DNA from 3 places in the Brevibacillus sp. MCWH genome. Region 2 is predicted to be linked to each of the others. Evidence: riboswitches for the same ligand, from Rfam matches in the RefSeq annotation. Region 2 holds a riboswitch; each other region holds the start of a gene.
What was found. Region 2 has a riboswitch for lysine ahead of dapD (2,3,4,5-tetrahydropyridine-2,6-dicarboxylate N-acetyltransferase). Riboswitches for the same ligand answer to the same signal wherever they lie in the genome.
Positions count from the first base shown of each region.

Region 1 (4,785 bases), on a different contig from region 2:
GACATCGCGCTGCGGGCCATCGTCGATCCTGGCGACGAGGTATTGGTCGTCGAGCCCTGCTATGTCTCCTACGAACCGGTCATCCGTCTGGCCGGCGGGGTGCCGGTGTTTTTGCACACGCGCGCGGAGCAGTCGTTTAAATTAACGCCTGAGGAGCTGGAGGCGCACATCACGCCGCGCACCAAGGCGATCATCTTCTGCTACCCGAACAACCCGACCGGCAGCACGATGTCGGCGGAGGAGTGGAAGCGGCTGATCCCGATCCTCGTCAAGCACGATCTGCTGGTCATCTCCGACGAGATTTACGCGGAGCTGAGTTACGGTCAGCGGCATGAGAGCATCGCCGCCCTGCCCGGGATGAAGGAGAGGACGATCCTGATCTCCGGTTTTTCCAAAGCGTTCGCGATGACGGGCTGGCGCCTCGGCTACGTCTGCGCGCCGGAAGATCTGCTCGGCGGCATGCTGAAGATTCACCAGTACACCATGCTGTGCGCGCCGATCATGGCGCAGATGGCCGCTCTGGAGGCGCTGCGGCATGGTCAGGCGGACATGGAGAGGATGGTGGAAAGCTACCGGCAGCGGCGCAATTTCGTCGTGCAGGGATTCAAGGAGATCGGCCTGTCCTGCCACGAGCCGGAAGGGGCGTTTTACGCGTTTCCTTCGATCGCGTCCACCGGGCTGGATGCCGGCGAGTTTGCCGAGCGGCTGCTGATGGAGGAAAAGGTGGCCGTGGTGCCGGGTGATGTGTTTGGCGACAGCGGCAGAGGCCACATCCGCTGCTCCTACGCCACTTCCCTGGATCAGCTTGGGAAGGCGCTGGAACGGATGGGGCGGTTCGTGCAGCGACTGTCGTAAAAAGGGAAAGGCCGGGGGTTCCCCGGCCTTTGCTATACCGATTAGTTGGATATCGTTGATTCGTCCGTGGAGAGATCCACTTCCCGCAGCGGCACCACTTTCGTCTTTTTCACGGCTTTGTAGCCGAGCCAGACGATCAAAAACAGCGGCAGGCCGATGTACGAGACGAGAATGCCGTTCCAATCGATCGTCTCCCCGGTGAAGGCGGTGTAGTTTTGGCCGAGGATGACGAAACAGCAGACGACGAATGCGAAAATCGGGCCAAACGGGAACCACTTCGCCCGGTACGGCAGTTCGTTCAAATCGCGGCCTTGGGCTGCAAACGCTTTGCGGAAGCGGTAGTGGCTGATTGCGATGCCCAGCCAGGCAATAAACCCGGACATCCCCGAGGCGTTGAGCAGCCAGATGTAGACAGTCCCGTCGCCAAACAGGGAGGCGAGAAACGCAAACATCCCGATGCTGGCAGTCAGCAGCAGCGCATTAACCGGAACGCCCCGCTTGTTTACCTTGCTGAACAGCTTGGGCGCCTTTCCTTCCTTGGCCAGCGTCCACAGCATGCGGGTGGAGGCGTACATGCCGGAGTTGCCCGCCGACAGGACGGAGGTCAGGATGACGGCGTTCATGACGGATGCGGCAAAGGCGAGTCCGGCTTTTTGGAACACCAGCGTAAACGGGCTGATCGCGATGTTCTCGATGTCGCCGTTGACCAGGTTGGGGTTGTCGTACGGGATCAACAGCCCAATCACGAAGATCGCCAGGATGTAGAACAGCAGGATGCGCCAAAACACCTGCTTGATCGCTTTCGGCACGTTTTTGGCAGGGTTTTCGCTTTCACCCGCAGCGATCCCGACCAGCTCCGTCCCCTGGAAGGAGAAGCCGGCGATCATGAAGACGCCGAGCATCGCCATGAAGCCGCCGTTGAACGGTGCATCGCCGACGGTAAAGTTGCGGAAGCCGACTGCTTCACCGCCCATGATGCCCAAGATCATCAGCAGGCCGATGACGATGAAGATGATTACGGTCGCTACCTTGATGAGGGAAAACCAGTATTCCGATTCGCCGTATCCTTTTACAGACAAATAATTCAGACCAAACATAAGCGCGAGGAACAGGGCGCTCCACAAGATGGACGGCGTGTCGGGGAACCAGTATTTCATGATCAAGGCCCCGGCTGACAGCTCGACGGCGATGGTGATGGCCCAGTTGTACCAGTAGTTCCACCCCAGCGCAAAGCCGAGGGACGGATCGACGAACTTCGTCGCGTAGGTGGAAAATGAACCGGAGACGGGGAGAAACGCCGCCATCTCGCCCAAACTGGTCATCAGGAAGTAGACCATCAGGCTGATGGCCGCGTAGGCGACGAGTGCGCCGCCCGGACCGGCGGAGTGGATGGAGCCGCCGCTCGCCAAAAACAGCCCCGTGCCGATGGAGCCGCCAATGGCGATCATGGTCAGATGTCGGGCCTTGAGGCCCCGCTGCAGTTGATTGGATTCCATGAGTGCTTGCACGACCTTTCTACAAAGATAGTCAGAAGGAAGGTCGGACATAAAAAATACCGCCCCAACGAACAGGGCGGTACTGTTACATCCCCACCAAGCCTTCGTTGAAGATAGCACATCACGTTTGCCCGGCTCGCAAACGTGACAGTTCTGCCCCTTTCGAGTACAGCCCCAGCCCGTGTGCCCAGAGAATGCACAGCGGACTTCGGCGGCTTTTCCCTCCTCTGGAGTCATCGATCTTCTCTGGATCTCGTGCCAGAATCATATAAAAGCCGCGACCTCTATCCCCATCGCATGTGATGAGGATAATCTGTGAAGTTTTGTTACGGTTCAAGTATATAGAAAATCGCGGCAAAATCAAGCACTAAAAACTGTAAGAGGTCGTTTTGCATACAAAGCGATTAGCTGAAATGATTTTTTATTGAAGAACATGCACAAGACCAGCCATGAGATATTCATTTTTTACAAGCTTTCTGATGAAATAAAACGGCTGCCCCAACATCACAACAAAAGCAAGGTAAGCGGGGGAAGGACTCCTTCACTCAAAACTATTTTCCGCATACCTATTTATTTACGTTTGGGACCCAGTAATTTCCTTCATTCTAGACTGACTTGTCCGAAAAATTCGATCATTTTCGTTGACAGTTAGAAAAGAAACTGGTTATACTGGAAGAAACACTGATCGGATAGCATATTTTCCCATACGGTTAGGCGGAGAAACGGAGAAACCCTTACCCGTAAACACACTCCCAAAGGGGGATGTGTTTATCTACGTGAGGGTTTTTCTTTTTCCTCGGAAACTGTTTGACTATTCGATCAACAATCACAGAAAGAGGGGTCTGACACATGTTGAAAAAATGGTTGAACGTAGCAGCCACAGCCGTTTTGCTCTCCACTGTCGCCTTGGCAGGGTGCTCCTCCGGCCAGGAGGCTTCGTCCGGCAGCACACCGGCGGGAGACGGATCGGGAGGAACAAAAGAACTGGGCCCGATCGCGCTGTATTCCCCTGAGACGCCGGATATGACCAAAGAAATTGGTCTCAATTTTGAAAAGGCTTTCAAAGGGTCTTCCATCAACGTGCAGTACGCGGGGACCAACGTGCTGGTCAACCGCATGATTGCGGAAAAAGACAACCCGCAGGCGGACGTCTGGTACGGCGGCGGAGGATTCCTGCCGTTTGAAGCGGCCAAGGACAAGGACATCATCACATCGTACACGCCGGAAGCAATCAAGGATTGGCCGGAAGTGCGGGACGGCATCAAGCTCCGCGACAAGGACTGGAAGTGGATCGGCGCGGAAGTGTTCGTACTCGGCTTTGCCTACAACAGCGACCTGGTGAAGCCGGAAGAGGCGCCGAAAACCTGGGACGACCTGCTTGACCCCAAATGGAAGGGCAAAATCCAGATGCCCAACCCCGCCGCTTCCGGCACAGCCACCCTCACTGTGCTGAGTCAACTGATGGCCCGCGGCGAAGAGCAGGGCTGGGACTACTTCAAAAAATTGGTGGAACAGATGAGCGCCATGCCCGACTCCGGCTCCGCACCTTCCAAAGCAGTAGCCAAAGGGGAGGCGCACATTGCGATCGCCTTTGACTTCATGGTGTACGAAATGAAGGCCAAGGGGGAGAAAATCGATTTCATCGTGCCGGACAAGACGCCGGTCATCGTCAACCCGGTGTCGCTCGTAAAAGACGGCCCGAATCCTGATGGCGGCAAGGCGCTGATCGACTACCTGCTGTCCAAGGAAGGGCAGCAAACGCTGGCCAACTGGTACCATATCCCGATCTCCAAAGACGTGGAGTCGAAAACGCCGCTTACCCTGGAGAAAGTCATCCCGCACGCGCAGGAGCTGGACATCGACTGGGTCGTGAGCAACTACGACCGGGTGCGCAACGAGTGGCGGCAAAAATTCCAGTAAGGAGGCTCTTGCATGGGGTCGGTTCGAATCGAGCACTTGCACAAGCAATTCAACGGAATCACCGCTTTGGAAGACGTCAATCTGGGTATTCGCGAAGGCGAATTCTTCGCTCTGCTGGGGCCATCCGGCTGCGGCAAAACGACGACCATGCGCTGTGTGGCCGGTTTTGAAAGCCCCACCTCAGGAAAGATTTTCATCGGGGAGCGGGATGTAAGCCACGTGCCCGCCAACCAGCGGAACTGCGGCATGGTGTTTCAAAGCTACGCGCTTTTTCCCCATCTCAGCGTATTTGAAAACGTCGCCTACAGCCTGCAGGTGCGCCGCTTTTACCAGGGCGGCCTGGGCACGAAGCTGTCCGTGCTGGCCCACATGCTCAACCGCAAGCTGGGGAAAGTGGACAAGGAGATCGAACAAAAGGTGCGTGACGCCCTTGACTTCGTCGAGCTTGGCCACCTCGCCGACCGACTGCCCGGACAGCTTTCGGGCGGCCAGCAGCAGCGCGTGGCGCTGGCCC
Region 1 covers NZ_SDLF01000014.1:53,977-58,761, forward strand. The annotation lists gene ETC00_RS13505 (aminotransferase) at 1-855, shown strand, start outside; gene ETC00_RS13510 (amino acid permease) at 897-2,351, opposite strand; lysine riboswitch at 2,458-2,646, opposite strand; gene ETC00_RS13515 (extracellular solute-binding protein) at 3,201-4,271, shown strand; gene ETC00_RS13520 (ABC transporter ATP-binding protein) at 4,284-4,785, shown strand, end outside.
Region 1: linked by a shared signal. The riboswitch ahead of ETC00_RS13510 (amino acid permease) and the one ahead of dapD (2,3,4,5-tetrahydropyridine-2,6-dicarboxylate N-acetyltransferase) in region 2 are both predicted to bind lysine.

Region 2 (4,785 bases):
ATCGTCAAATGTTTGCAATTTGCCTCTTCCGACATTGTCGGCAAGCGCGCGATCCTGGAGGAGCTCTCCCGCTTTGACGAGCCCGAAAGACAGCGGGATGTCATTGCCCAACTGCAAGGTTGGCGGGAAGTGGTGGTGACGTACACGGAAAACTTTGGATGGAAAAAGCTGTTTCAGATGGTACCGGTGGCGGGCATGCTGTTTGGCGCTTACCTGAACCGCTCCACCGTGCAGGATGTGGCGGAAACGGGCCGGATGCTGTACCGCAAGCGGCGGATTCTGGAGCGGCTGAGGCAGGAAGAAGCCGGAGCCTGACGGGCAGGATGTCCCGTGCGCTCCGGCTTTCCCGCTGCCAGGGCGGCACGGGACTGGCCGCTTTACGCCCACTCCTCGCTCGTGATCGCGAAGATCAGGTGGTCTTCCCAGACGCCGTTGATCTGCAGATACCGAAGCGACAGCCCTTCCCGGCGGAAGCCGGTCTTTTCCAGCACGCGGATGGAGGCCGTGTTGCGCGGCATGACCGCCGCCTGTACGCGGTGCAGTTCGGCTTTGGCAAACGCAAAATCCAGCACCTGCCTGACGGCCTGCGTCATACAGCCGCGTCCGCCACATGACTGGTCGAGAAAGTAGCCGATGGTGGCGTTTTGCCAGGCGCCACGCACGATGTTGGTAAGGTTGACGCGGCCGATCAGCTCGTCGCCTTCACGCAGAAAAACGCCAAATGCGTAGGCGGTACCCGCCGCGAAGTCGCGCTCGGCGGACGCCAGCTGCTCCCGCTGTCCCTCCAGGGTAAAAAACGACGCGGGACGGATCGGTTCAAACGGTTGAAGAAACGCCTGATTGCGAACGCGCAGGTCCAACATGGCCGGTGCGTCATTTGCCGTCAGGGGGCGGATGTACACGCTGGGTGCCTGTGAAGACATGGGGCGGTCCTCCTTATCCTCTTGATAGAATCTGGACCGCCAGTGTATCACGTATGCGTCCTTTTTGAAAAGACGGCTTGGCAGATTGGCCGGAACCGTACGGATGGGGCGCTAGCGCTCTTTTGCTACATCAGCGACTGTGCAAACGAACGTCCGAATTCCCGGCAGGTTTCCTTCTCCTGGGCGGACGGGGACAGTTCCACCTTCAACCCGTTCAACGGGACGTCTGCGCCCAGCGCAGTTACTTTTTCCAGCAGAATGTCGACGGCGGCTCCCACTTTTTCGTAGCCGGAGTCGCAAGAGCCGAATACCGCCGCTTTTTTGCCCCGCAGGTCAAGCCCTTCCATCTCTTCGTAAAAATCCAGAAACTCGTCTGGCAGTTCTCCGTCTCCCCACGTGTAGGCACCAAGCACAATGCCGTCATAGTCGGCCAAATCGGAAGCGGAGCAGTCCAGCACTTCCTTTACCTCCGGTTCGATTCCCGCCGAGCGAATGCCCTCGACGATTGCATCGGCCATCTCCCGGGTGTTTCCTGTCATGCTTGCATAAACGAGAATAATCGTTTTCATAAGCCCTCCGAATAGATAATGGTTATCATTTTCAATTACAAGATAATGAAAATGATTATCGTTGTCAACTATTATGTTTCGCTTCTTCTTCATTCAGATGTTGCCACCCGGGGAGGATTTTGATAGAGTAAAAGGAAATTCCATAACCATTAACAAATAGAGGTGCGCTGCGGAAGAGTACGTCTTGCCATACAAACGCGGGGGGCGTGGAAAGACGGAAAGGCCAAGGCGCCGAAGTTCTGGCCGTACCCCTCGGACGGCGAGGGCTGGGGTTCCCGTGAACAACGGTCGCCCTGTCATGAAAGGCACGGCCTTTCGTGGAGCGCTATTTACGGTTTGCTTTCAGGTATCAAAAAAGCAATGAGGATAGCGTCTGCACTCATTGCTTTTTCTACATTTTCACATACATGTGATGGAGGAGATTCACAGTGAACATGATGGATGCGCATGAAATTATCTCGTTTATTCAAAAAAGCGAAAAGAAAACGCCGGTGAAGGTATACCTGAAAGGGGAGCTGGACGGCATCGACTTCGGCCCAAGCGCCAAAACGTTTATCAGCAACGGCACGGGCGTGGTCTTCGGCGAATGGAAGGAAATCGAGCCGGTGCTGCAACAGCATAAGGATAAAATCGCCGATTACGTGGTGGAAAGCGACCGCCGCAACTCCGCCATTCCGCTGCTGGACACGAAAGGCATCCAGGCGCGCATCGAGCCGGGCGCGATCATCCGCGACCAGGTGAGCATCGGCAACAACGCCGTCATCATGATGGGGGCCGTGATCAACATTGGCGCTGTCATCGGAGAAGGAACGATGATCGACATGAACGTGGTGGTCGGCGGCCGCGGCACTATCGGGAAAAACTGCCACATCGGTGCCGGTGCAGTCATCGCAGGCGTGATCGAACCGCCGTCCGCCCAGCCGGTCGTGATTGAAGACGACGTGGTAGTCGGTGCCAACGCGGTGATTCTGGAAGGCGTTCGCGTCGGCAAAGGTTCCGTCGTGGCTGCCGGTGCGGTCGTCATCGAGGACGTTCCGCCGAACGTGGTCGTGGCTGGCACTCCGGCGCGCATCATCAAGCAGATCGACGAAAAGACACGCTCCAAGACGGAAATCAAGCAGGAGCTGCGGCAACTGTAGGAGCGTGAGTGAGAAGATGGCTACGGACTGGCGTTCACTCGACGAACAGTACATCGTCCCGACGTACAAACGGCTGCCGATCGCAATCGCCAGAGGAGAGGGCAACTATCTGTACGACACCGACGGCCGGGCGTATCTTGACCTGTTTACCGGACTGGCCGTCAATGTTCTCGGCCACTCCCATCCGCGGATTGTCCAGGCGCTCCGGGAGCAGGGCGAGCGGTTTTTGCACATCTCCAACATCTTTCTCAACCCGCCGGCGATCCGGCTGGCACAGCGGCTGATCGACAACACCATCCCCGGCAAGGTCTTTTTCTCCAACTCCGGGGCGGAGGCGACGGAAGCGGCGATCAAGCTGATTCACAAATGGACAAAAGCGGAGGGGGCCGGCCGGTCGGGTATCGCCGTCCTGCGCAACAGCTTCCATGGGCGCACGCTGGGAGCGGTGCGACTGACGCGGCAGCCCCATGTCTATCAGGATTTTCCCCAGCCTGACTTTCCCGTCTACGAGCTGGATGCAGAAGACGCAGAACAGCTTCGCGCCGTCTGCCGCAGCGAAAAGCCAGCCGCCCTCCTGATGGAGCCGGTGCTCGGCTCCGGCGGTGTGGTGCCGCTTTCCGAAGCGTTTCTGAAGGAAGCGGAGGCGATCTGCCGGGAAGAGGGCGTGCTGTTTGCCATGGATGAAATCCAGACCGGCATGGGACGAACGGGTCGTCTGTTCGCGTATCAGCACGCCGGAGTGACGCCTGATTTGATCCTGTTTGCCAAAGGAGTGGGCGGCGGTCTGCCGCTCGGCGGGGTGATCGCCGGCCAACGGCTGATGAATCTGTTCAAGCCGGGGGATCATGGCACCACCTTTGCGCCCTCGCCGCTCTCCGCCGCGCTGGGCAATGCGGTGCTGGACGAATTGCTCGACCCGGCTTTTTGTGACCAGGTGAGCGACGTGATCGGCTACCTGTGGGGCCGTCTGGAAGAGCTGAGACAGCGCCTGCCGGAGCAGCTTCATGCACTGCGCGGCAAAGGGATGATGGTGGGCATTCCGCTGAACGTTACACCCGAAGAAGCGGCCCGGCTGCAGCAAAACCTGCTGGCTGCGGGCTTCCTCGTCGACGTGACGCAAAAGACGATCGTCCGCCTGCTGCCTCCGCTTACCTTGACGCGGGCAGATGTGGACCGGTTTATCGACGAGTTTGCCCGTCAGCTGACGGCGCTCGGCACCGGAAAGGAAGTGTAGAGGGATGACCGATTCTGCGTTTGTGCAGATTCGCCGCGACTTGCATCAAATACCTGAACCCGGTTTTGCGGAGTACAAAACGCAGCGCTACCTGCTGGACTATCTGGAGCGGCTGCCGCAGGAGCGCCTGCAGATCAGGACCTGGCGCACCGGCATTCTCGTCAGGGTGCGCGGGCTTCATCCCAGGCGGACGATCGCCTGGCGGGCGGACATGGATGGTCTGCCGATCCGGGAGGAGACGACCTATCCGTTCCGCTCCAAGCACGAGGGGTACATGCACGCCTGCGGCCACGACATGCACATGGCGATCGGGCTGGGCATTCTGACCCATTTTGTGCACCATCCCGTCGATGACGATCTGCTCTTCGTGTTTCAGCCGGCCGAAGAAGGACCGGGCGGCGCCAAGCCGATGATGGAGAGCGAAGAATTTGCTGAGTGGCGGCCTGACTGCATCTTTGCGCTGCATATCGCGCCGGAGTACCCGGTGGGACACATCGCCACCAAGCCGGGTATCCTGTTTGCCAACACCTCGGAGCTGATGATTGAGCTGACCGGCAAAGGGGGGCACGCGGCCTTTCCCCACAAGGCAAACGACATGGTGGTGGCGGCCAGCCATCTGGTGACGCAGCTGCAGTCGATTGTGGCCCGCAACGTCGATCCGCTCGATGCGGCCGTCGTGACGGTGGGCAAAATCGAAGGGGGTACCCGGCAGAACATCATCGCGGAAACGGCGCGGTTGGAAGGAACAATCCGGACGATGTCGCTGGAGTCGATGGCCCGGGTGAAAAGCCGCATCGAGGCGCTGGTCAAAGGTATCGAAGCGGGTTTCGAGTGCACGGCTGCCATCGATTACGGCTGCGGGTACTGCCAGGTGTACAATCATGAGCTGCTGACGGAGCAGTTCATGGAGTGGGTGGGCA
Region 2 covers NZ_SDLF01000002.1:247,402-252,186, reverse strand. The annotation lists gene ETC00_RS02785 (EcsC family protein) at 1-315, shown strand, start outside; gene ETC00_RS02780 (GNAT family N-acetyltransferase) at 378-923, opposite strand; gene ETC00_RS02775 (flavodoxin) at 1,049-1,492, opposite strand; lysine riboswitch at 1,642-1,828, shown strand; gene dapD (2,3,4,5-tetrahydropyridine-2,6-dicarboxylate N-acetyltransferase) at 1,921-2,631, shown strand; gene ETC00_RS02765 (aspartate aminotransferase family protein) at 2,648-3,865, shown strand; gene ETC00_RS02760 (N-acetyldiaminopimelate deacetylase) at 3,870-4,785, shown strand, end outside.

Region 3 (4,785 bases), on a different contig from region 2:
TGTAGAAGACAACCATCAGCGGACTGCTGAGAATGTTGGTCATCATGTCAAAGTTCACTTCGGCACCCAGCGCTTTTTGAATGCGCGTTTCGTACACGTGCCAAGCGACAAAGATGAGTGTGATGATTCCCGTAAGGCGCTGCCAGAGGAACATGTGGTTGCGGAAATGTCCGAAGCTGCCCACATTGTGTTTCGCCTGGAAGGCAATGTAGATCCCGTACACAGCATGGAACAGGATGGGAATGTAGATGAAGATGAATTCCACGGCGAGCAGGAATGGAACGTTTTCAATCATTCCTACTACCTGGTTGAAAGCTTCCGGTCCCCGGGTTGCCTGATAGTTCGCTGTCAAGTGGAACAAGAGGAACAGCCCGATTGGGAACAAACCGAGAAGAGAATGCAGCTTGTGGTTCAGAAAGCTATGGCCTTTTGCCATACAATGGTCCCCCTTTCAATTGTAAGTAGCGTTCTTTGGTTAATCTTTTCCCCACTATCCTAACCCATTGCCCAGCCGGTTAGACATGACGGCAGCTGCCTGCCCCCCTGCTACACAGCCAGACAAATTGTGTCGGAAAACGGAAAAAAGTTGGGCAAAACGTTGAACCACAACCAATTGTACTCCTGTCTACAGAGAGCGTCAAGACAGTGAATAGACTAATTCCATTGTTGGATTACACGTATTAATCGTCCGATTTTTCTATGAATCTGTCATAGATTCGGCCGCTCTCTCATAATCTGTTACCAAACAGGTAGAGCAAACCGGCTGTAATAGACCTGGCGGCCGCAGGAGGGTCCGACAGGGGACAAGCCTCGCGCGGCCTGCAGCCGGGAAGGAGGGTCGTGACGTGAAAGAACCGGATCAACTGGAAGCCTTGCTGCCTTCCCGCATCATCGCAGATATTGAGCGCATCCACATGCCCTATCTGGGCTATCACTTACTGCGCGAGCACCTCACCCGCTCGCTTTTGGGCGAAAGCGAACCGCCCATTCTCCACTGGTTGGGAAAGGAAATGGGGCGGCAGATTCCCATCCGCTCCGCCAACGGTCTGGTGTTTCCCTTTATCCGTCTGGGGCTGGGCAAACTGGACCTGTTGGAAGACGGGGAGCGGCAGATTCGTTATCGGCTGACCCATACCATCTATCGCTACATGTCGCCCGAACGCATCAACCGTTCCCTCTCTCTGGAGTGCGGGATCATCGCCGGTGCTGTCGGCCGTTGGAAGCAGCGGGAGATGAAAACCCGGATGGAGACGGAGGAGACGGGCAGCGTCCTGATTACCGTTCACTGGTAAGGTCTGGCCGGGACGAAAGTGAGCCGACCGGGCAGGAGCGGGGAGGCGAGGCATCGCGCTGCCGCTGCCACGCGATTTCCCGCAAACATCCCACCAGAAGAAAATCCCCCTTTTTCCGCGGCGAAAAAAGGGGGACAGCATGTGTGTTCCGTATTGGGCTGTCAGCGGGTCATACTCCGTGTACGACAGCTGTTTCCGCCACGTCGAGGCCGTATGCGGTGTGCAGGCAGCGCACGGCCCGCTCGGTGTGTTCCGCCGGGATGACGCAGGACACCTTGATGTCAGACGTGGAAACCATTTTGATCGTGATCTCCTGCTCGGCCAGCACGCGGAACATCTCGGCGGCCACGCCCGGATTGTTCACCATGCCGGCTCCGACAATCGAGACCTTGGACAAGCCCTCTTCGCATTCCACTTTTTCAAAACCGAGCTGCTCGCGGTGGGCGTTCAGCGTATCGAGCGTCTTTTTCAAGTCGCTTCCTGCCACCGTGAAGGAAATGTTGGTCACGGCCGCGTCGTACGAGCTTTGGATGATGATATCCACGTTTACCTGGTGATCCGCCAGCGTGTTGAACAGCCGGGACAGCGTGCCTACGCGTGCAGGCATCCCCACAACCGTCACCTTTGCGACGTCTTCGTCGTGGGCGACGCCGCTAACTACTCTTCCTGTTTCCATATGCGCACCCTCCTCTACGTACGTGCCTTCTTCTGTCGTAAAGCTGGAGCGGACGACCAGCCGGACCTTGTGGGTCTTGGCTGCCTCCACCGAGCGCGGATGCAGCACGCCCGCCCCCAGGTTGGCCAGTTCGAGCATTTCATCATACGAGATGCTGTCCAGTTTGCTCGCCGTCGGAACCACACGCGGGTCGGCAGTGTAGACGCCGGCCACATCTGTGAAAATTTCGCATTTGTCCGCGTTGAGACTGGCTGCCAGCGCCACCGCGGACGTGTCCGAACCGCCGCGGCCCAGCGTGGTGATCTCGCCTGCTTCGCTGACGCCCTGAAATCCAGCCACGATGACGACCCGGCCGCGCGCCAGTTCCCTTCGGATTCGTTCCGTCTCAATATGGGTGATCCGGGCCTTGCCGTGGATCGACTCGGTCGTCACTCCCGCCTGCCAGCCCGTCAGGGAAATGGCGTCATACCCCTTTTGGTGCAGCGCCATCGCCAACAGCGCAATCGACACCTGCTCGCCAGTCGCCAGCAGCATGTCCATCTCCCGCTCCGACGGGTAGGGGGAAATCTGTTTGGCCATATCCACCAGCACGTCTGTGGACTTGCCCATTGCCGACACGACGACGACCATGTCGTGTCCAGCTTCCTTATATTGAATAATCCGGTCCGCTACTTTCATAATCCGTTCAATGGTACCTACGGAGGTGCCTCCGTATTTATGCACGATCAACCCCATGCGGCTTCTCTCCCTTTTCCTATTCAACATGTTCACATATCTCTTTGGATTCTTCTTTCATCAGGCCATCTTCGTTTCACTATTATTATTTCTCACTCTTGCAAAAAAGGCAGCGACGAGGATACACCTGTCACTGCCTGCCAGTTCGACATACCGGTTCCTCCTTCCCTTGGCCACGTGAACAGTTGAGCATGACAGAACATCCCCTGTTCCATTCTCAACCGACATCGTGAGATAGCTCTCCATCCGGCAACGGGAATTGCACGGATGACAGTCCTGCGCTTATTCAACGCAGACCCAGCACGGAGGAAGCGGGCCTTTCTCCGTACTTCGGCGAATTCCCCTTTCCCGTACCCGTCACAGATGCCCGATCTCAGGGAGGTACTCATGGTTTTCGCGCCTCTACCTCACTCCTAACGGGAAGTGAGGCTTGTTATGCTGTTTGTATGGGATTATACCACGTGTACGAAGGCGGTTCAATCAGAAATTTCATTAAAGTTTGCAGCACGGTAAAGTCCATGCCTGTACGAGCCGTAACTTCTGTCATAGCCCTTATTGCCAGATGATACCGAAAATTGTATATTATTTCTCAATTTCATAGATTTCATGTTGGGGGTATGCGAATGAAGACGATCGGCCTGATTGGAGGAATGAGTTGGGAATCGTCGCTCGAATACTATCGGTTGATCAACCAGCTCGTCAAAGAGCGCCTGGGCGGCCTGCATTCCGCCTGCTGCATCATGTACAGCGTCGACTTTGCACAGATCGAGGCATTTCAGCGTGAGGGGCGCTGGGACGACGCCGGTGCAGCGCTTGCACATGCGGCAAAGGCGCTGGAACGGGCGGGAGCCGACTTCATCGTGCTCTGCACCAACACCATGCACAACAACGCGGAGGCGATTGAACAAACGGTGGCAATTCCCCTGCTGCACATCGTGGACGCCACGGCAGAGCGGATTGTTCAGCGCGGAATTCGGCGCGTTGGCCTGCTGGGCACCCGTTACACCATGGAATTTCCCTTCTACCGCGAACGGATGCGCCGATACGGAGTAGAAGTGCTGGTGCCGGACGAGCCTGACCGCGCCATCGTCAACCGCATTATTTTTGAAGAGTTGTGCCTGGGAAACGTATTGCCAAAGTCCAAGCAGGAGTACCTGCGGGTAATGGACGGCCTCGTTCGCCGCGGAGCGGAGGGCGTCATCCTCGGCTGCACGGAAATCACTCTGCTGATCAAACCGGAGGATATGCTTGTGCCGCTGTTTGACTCCACACGCATCCACGCGGAGGAAGCCGTGACGCGGGCTCTTGGATGACACACGTAAAAAAGGCTGATGCCCGCACTCGTCAGGCGTCAGCCTTTTTGTCTGTTTCGCCGGATGCTCCGTTTGCATCCCCGTCCGCCTGTTGTCGCAGGTGGCGCAGGATCTCTCGGGCCAGCTTGTCGCCGATGCCGATCTGCCGGAAGTCTTCCACGGTCGCTTCACGCATTTTTTTCAGCGAGCCAAAATGCTGGAACAACAGCTTGCGCCGCTTTTCGCCAACACCGGGAATCTCGTCCAGCCGTGACGATAGCATCGTCTTGCTGCGCGCCTGCCGGTGAAATGTGATGGCAAAACGGTGCACCTCGTCCTGAATTCGCTGCAGCAGGTAAAACTCGTAGCTGTCCCGGCGAAGCTCCACCGGCTCCGGCGGATCGCCGTAGAGCAACTGCGCGGTCCGGTGCTTTTCGTCCTTGGCCAGGCCGCAGACGGGGATGTAGAGACCCAGCTCGTTTTCCAGCACGTCCATCGCCGCGCTGATCTGCCCCTTGCCGCCGTCGATGACGATGAGATCGGGCAGCGGCTGGCTTTCCTTCAGCAGGCGGGTGTAGCGGCGGCGAATCACTTCCCGCATCGCCCCGTAGTCGTCCGGCCCCTCGACGCTTTTGATCTTGAATTTGCGGTACTCTTTCTTGTCCGGCCGGCCATCGGTAAAGACCACCATCGCTGACACCGGTGTCGTGCCCTGAATGTTGGAGTTGTCAAATGCCTCGATGCGGTGCGGCGTGCCAATCCCAAGGATGTGCCCCAGATTGTGCACCGC
Region 3 covers NZ_SDLF01000012.1:96,287-101,071, forward strand. The annotation lists gene ETC00_RS12570 (succinate dehydrogenase cytochrome b558 subunit) at 1-436, opposite strand, end outside; gene ETC00_RS12575 (DUF2507 domain-containing protein) at 846-1,292, shown strand; gene ETC00_RS12580 (aspartate kinase) at 1,462-2,703, opposite strand; lysine riboswitch at 2,931-3,116, opposite strand; gene ETC00_RS12585 (aspartate/glutamate racemase family protein) at 3,327-4,016, shown strand; gene uvrC (excinuclease ABC subunit UvrC) at 4,048-4,785, opposite strand, start outside.
Region 3: linked by a shared signal. The riboswitch ahead of ETC00_RS12580 (aspartate kinase) and the one ahead of dapD (2,3,4,5-tetrahydropyridine-2,6-dicarboxylate N-acetyltransferase) in region 2 are both predicted to bind lysine.